3 regions of the Streptomyces sp. NPDC054866 genome follow, and region 3 is predicted to be linked to each of the others. Evidence: riboswitches for the same ligand, from Rfam matches in the RefSeq annotation. Region 3 holds a riboswitch; each other region holds the start of a gene.
What was found. Region 3 has a riboswitch for cobalamin ahead of ACWGI2_RS06755 (CoA-acylating methylmalonate-semialdehyde dehydrogenase). Riboswitches for the same ligand answer to the same signal wherever they lie in the genome.
Positions count from the first base shown of each region.

Region 1: linked by a shared signal. The riboswitch ahead of ACWGI2_RS11125 (ABC transporter substrate-binding protein) and the one ahead of ACWGI2_RS06755 (CoA-acylating methylmalonate-semialdehyde dehydrogenase) in region 3 are both predicted to bind cobalamin.
Region 2: linked by a shared signal. The riboswitch ahead of ACWGI2_RS19700 (ribonucleoside-diphosphate reductase subunit alpha) and the one ahead of ACWGI2_RS06755 (CoA-acylating methylmalonate-semialdehyde dehydrogenase) in region 3 are both predicted to bind cobalamin.

Region 1 is NZ_JBSGZA010000002.1:531,267-534,532, reverse strand. It holds gene ACWGI2_RS11135 (helix-turn-helix domain-containing protein) at 1-674, shown strand, start outside; gene ACWGI2_RS11130 (VOC family protein) at 695-1,147, shown strand; cobalamin riboswitch at 1,180-1,365, shown strand; gene ACWGI2_RS11125 (ABC transporter substrate-binding protein) at 1,459-2,487, shown strand; gene ACWGI2_RS11120 (FecCD family ABC transporter permease) at 2,487-3,266, shown strand, end outside.
Region 2 is NZ_JBSGZA010000003.1:948,653-951,918, forward strand. It holds gene ACWGI2_RS19700 (ribonucleoside-diphosphate reductase subunit alpha) at 1-1,955, opposite strand, end outside; cobalamin riboswitch at 2,092-2,215, opposite strand; gene ACWGI2_RS19705 (hypothetical protein) at 2,315-3,049, shown strand; gene mctP (monocarboxylate uptake permease MctP) at 3,119-3,266, opposite strand, start outside.
Region 3 is NZ_JBSGZA010000001.1:1,585,457-1,588,722, forward strand. It holds gene tsaD (tRNA (adenosine(37)-N6)-threonylcarbamoyltransferase complex transferase subunit TsaD) at 1-374, shown strand, start outside; gene ACWGI2_RS06750 (GNAT family N-acetyltransferase) at 374-964, shown strand; cobalamin riboswitch at 968-1,152, shown strand; gene ACWGI2_RS06755 (CoA-acylating methylmalonate-semialdehyde dehydrogenase) at 1,395-2,894, shown strand; gene ACWGI2_RS06760 (acyl-CoA dehydrogenase family protein) at 2,900-3,266, shown strand, end outside.

The sequences.
Region 1 (3,266 bases), on a different contig from region 3:
GCGACGCCACCCGCACGGACATCGTCCTCGGCGGCCTCCACCAGTCCCCGGCGTACGTCGTGCGGCCCGAGCACGAGGCGGGCATCCAGCTCGCCGTGCACCCGCTCGCCGCCCGCGCCCTGTTCGGCGTACCGGCGGCGGAACTGGCCGGCGAGCTGGTGACGCCCGGCGCGGAGGTGATGGGGCGCCGCGCCGCCGACGTACGGGAGATGCTGTGCGAGCAGGGCACCTGGGAGGAGCGGTTCGCTTCTCTGTCCGGCTACTTGAGGCAGCGCGCGGCCGACGACGCCTCCGGCGGATCCGTACGGCCCGAGGTCGCCGAGGCCTGGGCCTGGCTCGCCCGGCACCGGGGCGTCGGCACCCTGCGCGGCCTCTCCCGGCACGTCGCCCTCAGCGAACGCCGCCTCACCACGCTCTTCCGCGCCGAGACGGGCCTGAGCCCCAAGCAGGCGGGCCGCCTGATGCGCTTCCAGCGCGCACGGAACGCGGTCGTACGCCCGGTCGCGACGGGCGGCGCCCCCGACCTGGCCCGCATCGCCGCGGACTGCGGCTACTACGACCACTCCCACCTGGTACGGGACTTCCAGCAGTACACGGGGGTGAGCCCCAGCGGCTGGCTGGCCGAAGAGTGCCGGAATATCCAAGCCGGGAGCCATGGCGGGGGCGAAGAGTAGGAGCCATGAACACCACCGACATGAACACCACCGAGAAGCAGCAGCCCCAGTCCGCCTCCGCCTCCGCCGGACGCGCCCCCGACGTCTGGCCGACCCTCCAGGCGCACGACGCCCCCGCCCTGATCGACTTCCTGGTCGGCACGGTCGGCTTCCTGCGCACCGCCGTCTACGAGGACGGCGACCGCGTGGCCCACGCCGAGCTCGACTGGCCCGAAGGCGGGGCCATCATGCTCGGCTCGTACGACGAGAAGTCCGAGGGCTGGTGCCTGAAGCCGGGCACCTTCGGGGCGTACGTCGTCACCGACCACGTGGACGACCTCTACGATCGGCTCACCGCCGCGGGGGTCGAGATCATCCGGGAGATCGAGGACCAGCCGTACGGCAGCCGGGAGTTCGGGATCGCCGACCCCGAGGGCAACAAGTGGTCGTTCGGCACCTACCGCGGCGCACCGAGGCCCGAGCAGCCGTCCTGACCTCACGTGACAGCAGCCGGCCTGACCTCGCGTGGTAGCTTGCGAGCGCCAGTCAACCCACACCAGGGCCAGGGAATCCGGTGCGAATCCGGAACTGACGCGCAGCGGTGAGGGGGAACGGGCGGGGCCACGGCCACTGGGCGTCCACGGACGCCTGGGAAGGCGCCCCGTCCGGTCGATCCCCGAGTCCGAAGACCTGCTGGCACCTTCGCCCCCGCACCGGGCGGCGGAGGTGATGAAGCAGGCCAGGCTCCGCGTATGAGCCGTGAGACTCAAGGGATCGTGTGTCCTCCACAGCCCGTCGTGTACGTATGTCCGTCCTCCTCAGCACGGCCCTGGCCCTCACGCTGACCTCGTGCGGAGGCGGCTCGTCGGCCACCTCCAGCGGGGGCGGGAAGGCTAAGGGCTACCCACTGACCCTCACCTCCTGCGGCAAGAAGGTGGAGATCAAGGCGCCGCCGCGGCGGGCGGTCTCCCTCGATCAGGGCTCCACGGAGATCCTGCTCTCCCTCGGCCTCGCGGATCGCATGGCGGGCACCGGGACCTGGACGGACCCGGTGCTCAAGGGACTTGAGAAGGACAACGCCAAGGTCGACCGGCTCGCCGACAGCTACCCCTCCTTCGAGAAGGTCCTCGCCCAGGAGCCGGACTTCGTCACCGCCTCCTTCCTGGCGACGGTCAGCAAGGGCGGCGTCGCCGACCGCGCCAAGTTCGCCGAACTCGGCGTACCCGCCTATGTCTCGCCCTCCGACTGCGCGGGCAAGGACAACAGCGGCGACGGCGACGGCCGTCGCGACAAGACGCTGACGATGGACACGGTGTACGGCGAAGTACGGGACCTGGCCAAGGCGTTCGGGGTCGAGAAGCGCGGCGAGCGGCTGATAGCGGACCTCAAGGCCAGGGTGGCGAAGGCGACGAAGGCGATCAAGAAGGCTGACGCGTCGTCCGACACGAAGCTCCTCTACTGGTTCGCCAACTCCGACGCGCCCTACATCGCGGGCTGCTGCGGAGCGCCGGGCATCATCACGCGCGAACTGGGCGTGAAGAACGTCTTCGACGACACCCGCGAGGAGTGGCCCCAGATCAACTGGGAGACGGTGGCGGACCGCGACCCGGACGTGCTGGTCATCGGGGACCTCACCCGCAAGTCGCAGACGGCCGAGAGCGCGAAGAAGAAGATCGAGTTCCTGGAGTCCAACCCGGTCACCAAGAACCTGACCGCCGTGAAGAAGAAGCGGTACGTGCTGCTGAGCGGCCAGGCCATGAACCCGACGATCCGCACTGTGGACGGCGTGGAACAAGTCGCCGACGCCTTGCGCGAGTTCGGGCTCGCCAAGTGATGAAGGCCGCCCCGGGCGGCATACGTTCCGCCCTGCTCTGGACGACAGGCCTCGCCGCCCTGGCCCTCTCCGTGGCGGTGGCCGTCACCATCGGCCCCGCGGACATCTCCGTACCGGACGTGTGGTCGGCGGTGGCGGCCCACCTCGGCTGGGGAGAGGCGACGCTGACGCCGATCAGGGACGGCATCGTATGGAACCTGCGCATGCCGCGCACGCTTCTCGCGGCGGTATGCGGCGCGGGCCTCGCGGTCTGCGGAACGGTCCTCCAGTCCCTCCTGCGCAACCCTCTTGCCGACCCCTTCGTACTCGGCGTCTCCTCGGGGGCGTCCACGGGCGCGGTCGCGATCGTCGTCCTGGGGGTCGGCGGGGGAGTGGTGTCGGTCTCGGCGGGAGCCTTCGTAGGGGCCGTCGTCTCGTTCGCACTGGTCCTCCTCCTGAGCCACACCCTGGGCGGAAGCGCCGACAGGGTGGTGCTGTCAGGAGTGGCGGCGATGCAGCTGTTCTCTGCCCTCACCTCGTTCGTGATCCTGACGTCGGGCGACGCGGAGACGACGCGGAGTGTCCTGTTCTGGCTGCTCGGCTCGTTGAGCGGGGTGGGCTGGACGGACGTCTGGCTGTGCGCGGCGGTGCTCTTCGTGGCCCTCGCGATCTGCCTGACGCAGGCCCGCACGCTGGACGCGTTCGTGTTCGGCCAGGACGCGGCGGCGACGCTGGGCGTACACGTGGCTCGCACCCGCCTGCTGCTCCTCTCCATAACGGCCCTCCTCACGGCGGCCCTG
Region 2 (3,266 bases), on a different contig from region 3:
TTGACCTGGAGGAATTCACCACTCAGCGTCTCGCGCTTGAAGAGGTTGGAGACCTGCGGCTCGATGCACTCGTACACGCCCGCGATGGACGCGATCGTGGCGGTCGGCGCGATGGCGAGAAGCAGCGAGTTGCGCATGCCGGTCGCGGCGATACGTTCGCGCAGCGCGGCCCAGCGCTCCGGCCAGGTCAGCTCGACGCCGTAGTGGTCGGGGTGCAGGACGCCGCGCGCGGTGCGGGTCTTCTCCCAGGCGGGCAGCGGGCCGTTGCGCTCGGCGAGGTCGGCGGACGCCTCGTACGCGGCGAGCATGATCCGCTCGGCGATGCGCGTCGAGAGGGCGCGCGCGGCGGGCGAGTCGAAGGGCAGCTTCAGCTGGAAGAAGACGTCCTGGAGGCCCATGGCGCCCAGGCCGACCGGACGCCACCTGGCGTTGGAGCGGCCTGCCTGCTCGGTCGGGTAGAAGTTGATGTCGACGACGCGGTCGAGGAAGGTGACGGCGGTGCGGACGGTCTCGTCGAGCCGCTCCCAGTCGATGTCACCGGCGGCCGTGTCCACGAAGGCGCCGAGGTTCACCGAGCCCAGGTTGCAGACGGCCGTCTCGCCGTCGTCCGTCACCTCCAGGATCTCCGTGCAGAGGTTGGAGGAGTGGACGGTGTGGCCGGGCTCCGCCGTCTGGTTGGCGGTGCGGTTGGCGGCGTCCTTGAACGTCATCCAGCCGTTGCCGGTCTGCGCCAGGGTGCGCATCATGCGGCCGTACAGATCGCGCGCGGGGATGGTCTTGCGGGCGAGCCCGGCGGCCTCGGCCTTGCGGTAGGCGGCGTCGAACTCGTCGCCCCACAGGTCGACGAGCTCCGGCACGTCGGCCGGAGAGAACAGCGACCAGTCCTGGTCGGCGGCGACCCGGCGCATGAACTCGTCCGGGATCCAGTGCGCGAGGTTGAGGTTGTGCGTGCGGCGCGCGTCCTCACCCGTGTTGTCGCGCAGCTCCAGGAACTCCTCGATGTCGGAGTGCCACGTCTCCAGATAGACCGCGGCGGCGCCCTTGCGGCGCCCGCCCTGGTTCACGGCGGCGACGGAGGCGTCCAGCGTCTTCAGGAACGGCACGATGCCGTTGGAGTGACCGTTCGTGCCGCGGATCAGCGAACCGCGGGCGCGGATGCGGGAGTACGAGAGGCCGATGCCGCCCGCGTGCTTGGAGAGGCGCGCGACCTGGTGGTAGCGGTCGTAGATGGAGTCCAGCTCGTCCAGCGGGGAGTCGAGGAGGTAGCAGGACGACATCTGCGGGTGGCGGGTGCCGGAGTTGAAGAGCGTCGGCGAGGACGGCAGGTAGTCCAGGCGGCTCATCAGGCGGTACAGGGAGGCGACTTCGGCCATCGCGCGGGCACTGCCGTCCTCGGCGAGGCCGCTCGCGACGCGCAGCATGAAGTGCTGCGGGGTCTCGATGACGTGCCGGGTGATCGGGTGGCGAAGCAGATAGCGGCTGTGCAGGGTGCGCAGGCCGAAGTAGCCGAAGCGGAAGTCGGCGCCGTCCTCCAGAGCCGCCTCCACGAGCCCGTCCAGGCGCTCCGCGTGGTCGGTGACGAACGCGGCGGTACGGTCCGCGATCAGCCCCTCGCGGTGGCCGACGGCAACCGAGTCGGAGAAGCTGCGCACGCCCTGCGACGCGGCCTCGTCACGGATGCTGAGGCTGAGGAGCCTGGCCGCGAGCTGCGAGTAGGTCGGATCCTCGGAGATGAGCCCGGCGGCCGCCTCGGTCGCGAGGTCCCGCAGCTCCGCCACGTCGGCCTTGGCCGAACGGCCGCGCAGCGCCGCGGCGGCGACCCGGCCGGGGTCGGCGTCGGGGAGGTCGGCGGTGAGGTCGGTCAGGGTACGCAGCAGCGCGGTTCCTGGGCCGTCGGCGATCCGCTGATCGTCGGTGGTCTGCGCTGACGCAGGTTCGGCTGGCGCGATGGTCACGGAGCACTCCCTCGCTCGGCTCGGAGCCTTGAGGAGGGCAGGAGTGACACACGGGGGCCGCCCCTGGACAGGGCTGCGCTCCGCGTCCACCAGCCCATTCCACGAGGCCCGGACGTCGTTGGCACCCGGACCGGTCGGAACGGGCGCACTGTCGACAGGTCTTCGGACTTGCGAGCACGACAAATGCGTACTCATACACCGTTGCGGGACAGTTCCGGACTTGCACCGGATTCCCCTGCGGCGACAGCGAGCACGAGCATACATCTTGTGCTGGCTCTGCGAGGCAGCCCCATATCTTGTGTCGGCGCGCGTATCCCCTAGGGTGGCGCCGAACTGATCGTCGAACAGGGGGAGACGGCGTGCGAGGGCGGGGCGCGGGCTGTACGGCGGTGTTGCTGATGCTGCTCACGGGGTGCGGGGGCGAGGGGAGCACCGCTGAGACGAAGCCCACGCGCACCCCGAAGTCGACCACGGCCGCCGGTGTCGACGGAGACGTGGACCCCGGCAAGATCTTCACGGACGCCGAGCTGAAGTCGGCGCTGCTCCCGGCGAAGGCGATCGGGGCGAGGGCCAGGGCGTACGACGTGACGTCCGGCCCCTCCAATCCGTACCAGGGTGGCGGTGATTGGGGCGCCTGTGCTGCCGGCGAGGAGGTGCACGAGCAACTGCTGCGCTTGCGGGGACCCAGCGCGAGCCACACCGTGCGTCCGTTCCCCGAGGCGGTCGAGGACGAGAATCCCTACGTCCACGCGTCCCTGCTCTCCATGACCGCCGAGCGGGCCGGGCGCCACATCGAACTGCGCCGGCAGCTCAACAAGGCGTGCCCTCGCGTCACCGTCGACACCGACGCGGCCCCCGTCGAGGAGCACCACGTGGCCGAGAGGCTGCCGGATCTCGGCGACGAGGCGCTCCTGGAGACCTCGCGGATCGTGGGCGGCGACGAGTACGACGGCGGCCGTCCGCGCTACGACGTCGAGGTGCGGGTCGGTGGCGTGCTCGTCAGGGTGACCGCGGGCACCGACAAGAAGCTGACGCTCACCTCCGCCGCCCAGGCGGCGGCCAGGGTTCGCACGGAGCTCCACCGGGCCGGGTGAGTCCGCACGCACGAGAGCGGGCCGCCGGATTCCTCCGGCGGCCCGCGTCACGTACGTACAAGAAGGGGGTCAGTGGCCGCCCGGTGCTCCCACCGTGGCCGGCGGCAGTTCCTCCTTGACGCCCGGGTCGCCCGCGTCCGCGGTGTAGTCGCCGGGAGACGTCTCGTCGATGCCGTCAGGGGCCTTCATGGCGCGCAGGACGAAGGTCATGACCACG
Region 3 (3,266 bases):
GGCACGCCGGCCGCGATCTACCGGTGGCCGACGGTGCGGCCTCGCTCCAGGAGGCCGTCGCGGACGTACTGACCCGCAAGGCCCTGGCTGCCTGCCGGGATCACGGGGTCGGGACCCTCGTCGTGGTCGGCGGTGTCGCCGCCAACTCGCGGGTGCGGTCGCTCGCCGAGGAGCGGTGCGCGGCCGCGGGCGTGCGGCTGCGCGTACCCCCGATGACGCTGTGCACGGACAACGGCGCGATGATCGCCGCCGTCGGCGACCTGCTCGTACGTGCCGGGGCCGAGCCCGCCCCCTGGGACGTGTCGATCGACCCGTCCGCCCCCCTGGCGTACGCGGCCCTGCAGCCGAGGGCGGCCGAGGCGAGGGCTGCCTGATGGCGGCGGTCGTACGGGTGCTGCGCGGTGAGCAACTGCTCGCGCACGTAGATGAGTTGCGCACCGTCTACGCCGAAGCCTTCGGCGTGCCGCCCTGGTACGAGGACGAGGAGCGGGTGGCGGAGTTCCTGGTCCGGCTCGGTGACGACGTGCGGCGGCCCGGCTTCACCGCGGCGATCGCCCTGGAGGGGACGGGCATCGCCGGGTTCACCACCGGGTGGACCACGCCTGATCCCTTTCCCGCCGACCGCTGCTATCCGCAGGCGGCGGCCGGACTCGGCGCCGAGCGCGCCCTGTCGTGGCTGTGCGGGGCCCGTGAGATAGACGAACTGGCCGTGCGTCCCACGGCGCAGGGCACCGGAATCGGGGCGGCTCTCCTTGATGCGATGGCCTCCGGCGCTCCCGACGACCGTGTCTGGCTGCTGACTTCGGTCCGGTCACCGCAGGCCATGGGCTTCTACGGCCGCCAGGGCTGGACCCAGGCGACGCACCCCTCTCCCGACGGCAAGGGCGTCGTCGTCTTCCTCGGACCGCGCCACCCCGCCCGCGCTCTCGCGCTGTCCCGCGGCGGAGAGGGGTGGACTTACTAGGACGTCCAACTATATGTTCGTGGCACAAGGTCCGCGGTGCAGGGAAGCCGGTGTGAATCCGGCACGGTCCCGCCACTGTGACCGGGGAGTGTGCTGCCATCCACACGCCACTGGCGAGGTCTGCCGGGAAGGCGGGCGGCGCGCGGAGATCCGGGAGTCAGGATACCGGCCGCGGAATGTTCCGTGTTGTCCACGAGGATGGAGCAGACACGCATGGCACCGGTCCGTACCCACGACCCTGGTGATCCGGCGGAGCGCGCTCAACTCACCACGCGCTCATAGGACGTCGCGCCCTCCGGCGGTCTCGACGCACGCCTGAGAGTCCCGACGTCCGCTGTCCCACGGCTCGCACCGACAGCGCACACACCTGTGCGCCCGTCGGCGGCTCGCCGTGCCGTCCCCGGATCTCACCTGACGAGAGCAGGCACCCATGGTCCGTGAACTCACCCACTTCATCGGCGGCAAGCACACCGCAGGCACGTCGGGCCTCTTCGGCGACGTGTACGACCCCAACACCGGCACCGTCCAGGCCCGCGTACCGCTCGCGGGCCGGGCCGACACCGAGCGGGCGATCGCCGACGCGGTCACCGCGCAGCAGGAGTGGGGAAGTTGGAATCCGCAGCGGCGCGCCCGCGTGCTGCTGCGCTTCCTTCAGCTCGTCGAGGCCGAACGCGACTCCCTGGCACGGCTGTTGTCGGCCGAGCACGGCAAGACCGTGGCCGACGCGCACGGCGACATCCAACGCGGCCTGGAAGTGGTGGAGTTCGCCGCCGGGATCCCGCATCTGCTCAAGGGCGAGTTCACGGACAACGCGGGCACCGGCATCGACGTGCACTCGCTGCGCTCCCCGATCGGTGTGGTCGCCGGGATCACGCCCTTCAACTTCCCCGCGATGATCCCGCTGTGGAAGGTCGCGCCCGCTCTCGCCTGCGGCAACGCGTTCATCCTCAAACCCTCCGAGCGCGACCCGTCCGTACCCCTGCGTCTTGCCGAACTGTTCCTCGACGCAGGCCTGCCGCCCGGCGTCCTGAACGTCGTCAACGGCGGCAAGGAAGCGGTCGACACCCTCCTTGAGGACCCCAGGGTCGGCGCGCTCGGCTTCGTCGGCTCCACGCCGATCGCCGCGCACATCTACGCCACCGCCGCCGCCCACGGCAAGCGCGCCCAGTGCTTCGGGGGCGCCAAGAACCACATGATCGTCATGCCGGACGCCGACCTCGACCAGGCCGTCGACGCGCTCATCGGCGCCGGATACGGCTCGGCGGGCGAACGCTGCATGGCCATCTCGGTGGCCGTGCCCGTCGGTGAGGAGACCGCCGACGCGCTGGTCGCCGCGCTCAAGGAACGCATCGGCACGCTCCGCGTCGGCCGCAGCGACGACCCGGAGGCCGACTTCGGCCCGCTCGTGAGCAGGGACGCACTCGACCGGGTCCGCAGGTACGTGGACATCGGCGTCAACGAAGGTGCTGAACTCGTCGTCGACGGGCGGCAGTTCACGCTTCCGGGCCATCAGGACGGGTTCTTCGCGGGCGCCTCGCTCTTCGACCGGGTCGGTCCACGCATGCGGATCTACCGCGAGGAGATCTTCGGCCCCGTCCTGTGCGTCGTACGGGCCGCCGACTACGAGGAAGCCCTGCGGCTGCCCAGCGAGCACCCGTACGGCAACGGGGTCGCGATCTTCACCAGGGACGGCGACACCGCCCGCGACTTCACCCGCCGCGTCGACACCGGCATGGTCGGCGTCAACGTCCCCATTCCGGTCCCGGTGGCCTACCACACCTTCGGCGGCTGGAAGCGCTCCGGCTTCGGCGACCTGAACCAGCACGGCCCCGACGCCATCCGCTTCTACACCCGCACCAAGACCGTCACCTCGCGCTGGCCCTCAGGGGCCAGGGAAGGCGCGAGCTTCACCCTGCCCACCATGGGATGAGCGCCATGACCACCACATCACTCACCCAGGACCAACAGGCCCTCGTCGAGACCACGCTCGACTTCGCGGACGACCATCTCGCCCCCCGTGCCGTGCAGTGGGACCAGGACAAGCACTTCCCCCTCGACGTACTGCGCAAGGCGGCCGGGCTCGGGCTCGGCGGCGTGTACGTACGGGAGGACGCGGGCGGCAGCGGTCTCACGCGGGCCGACGGCGTCCTCGTCTTCGAGGCCCTCGCCTCCGGCTGCCCGTCCATCGCGGGCTACCTCTCCATCCACAACATGGTCGCCTGGATGATCGACACATACGGCGACCCCGCGCAACGGACGCGGTGGCTGCCCCGCCTGTGCTCCATGGACGACCTCGGCAGCT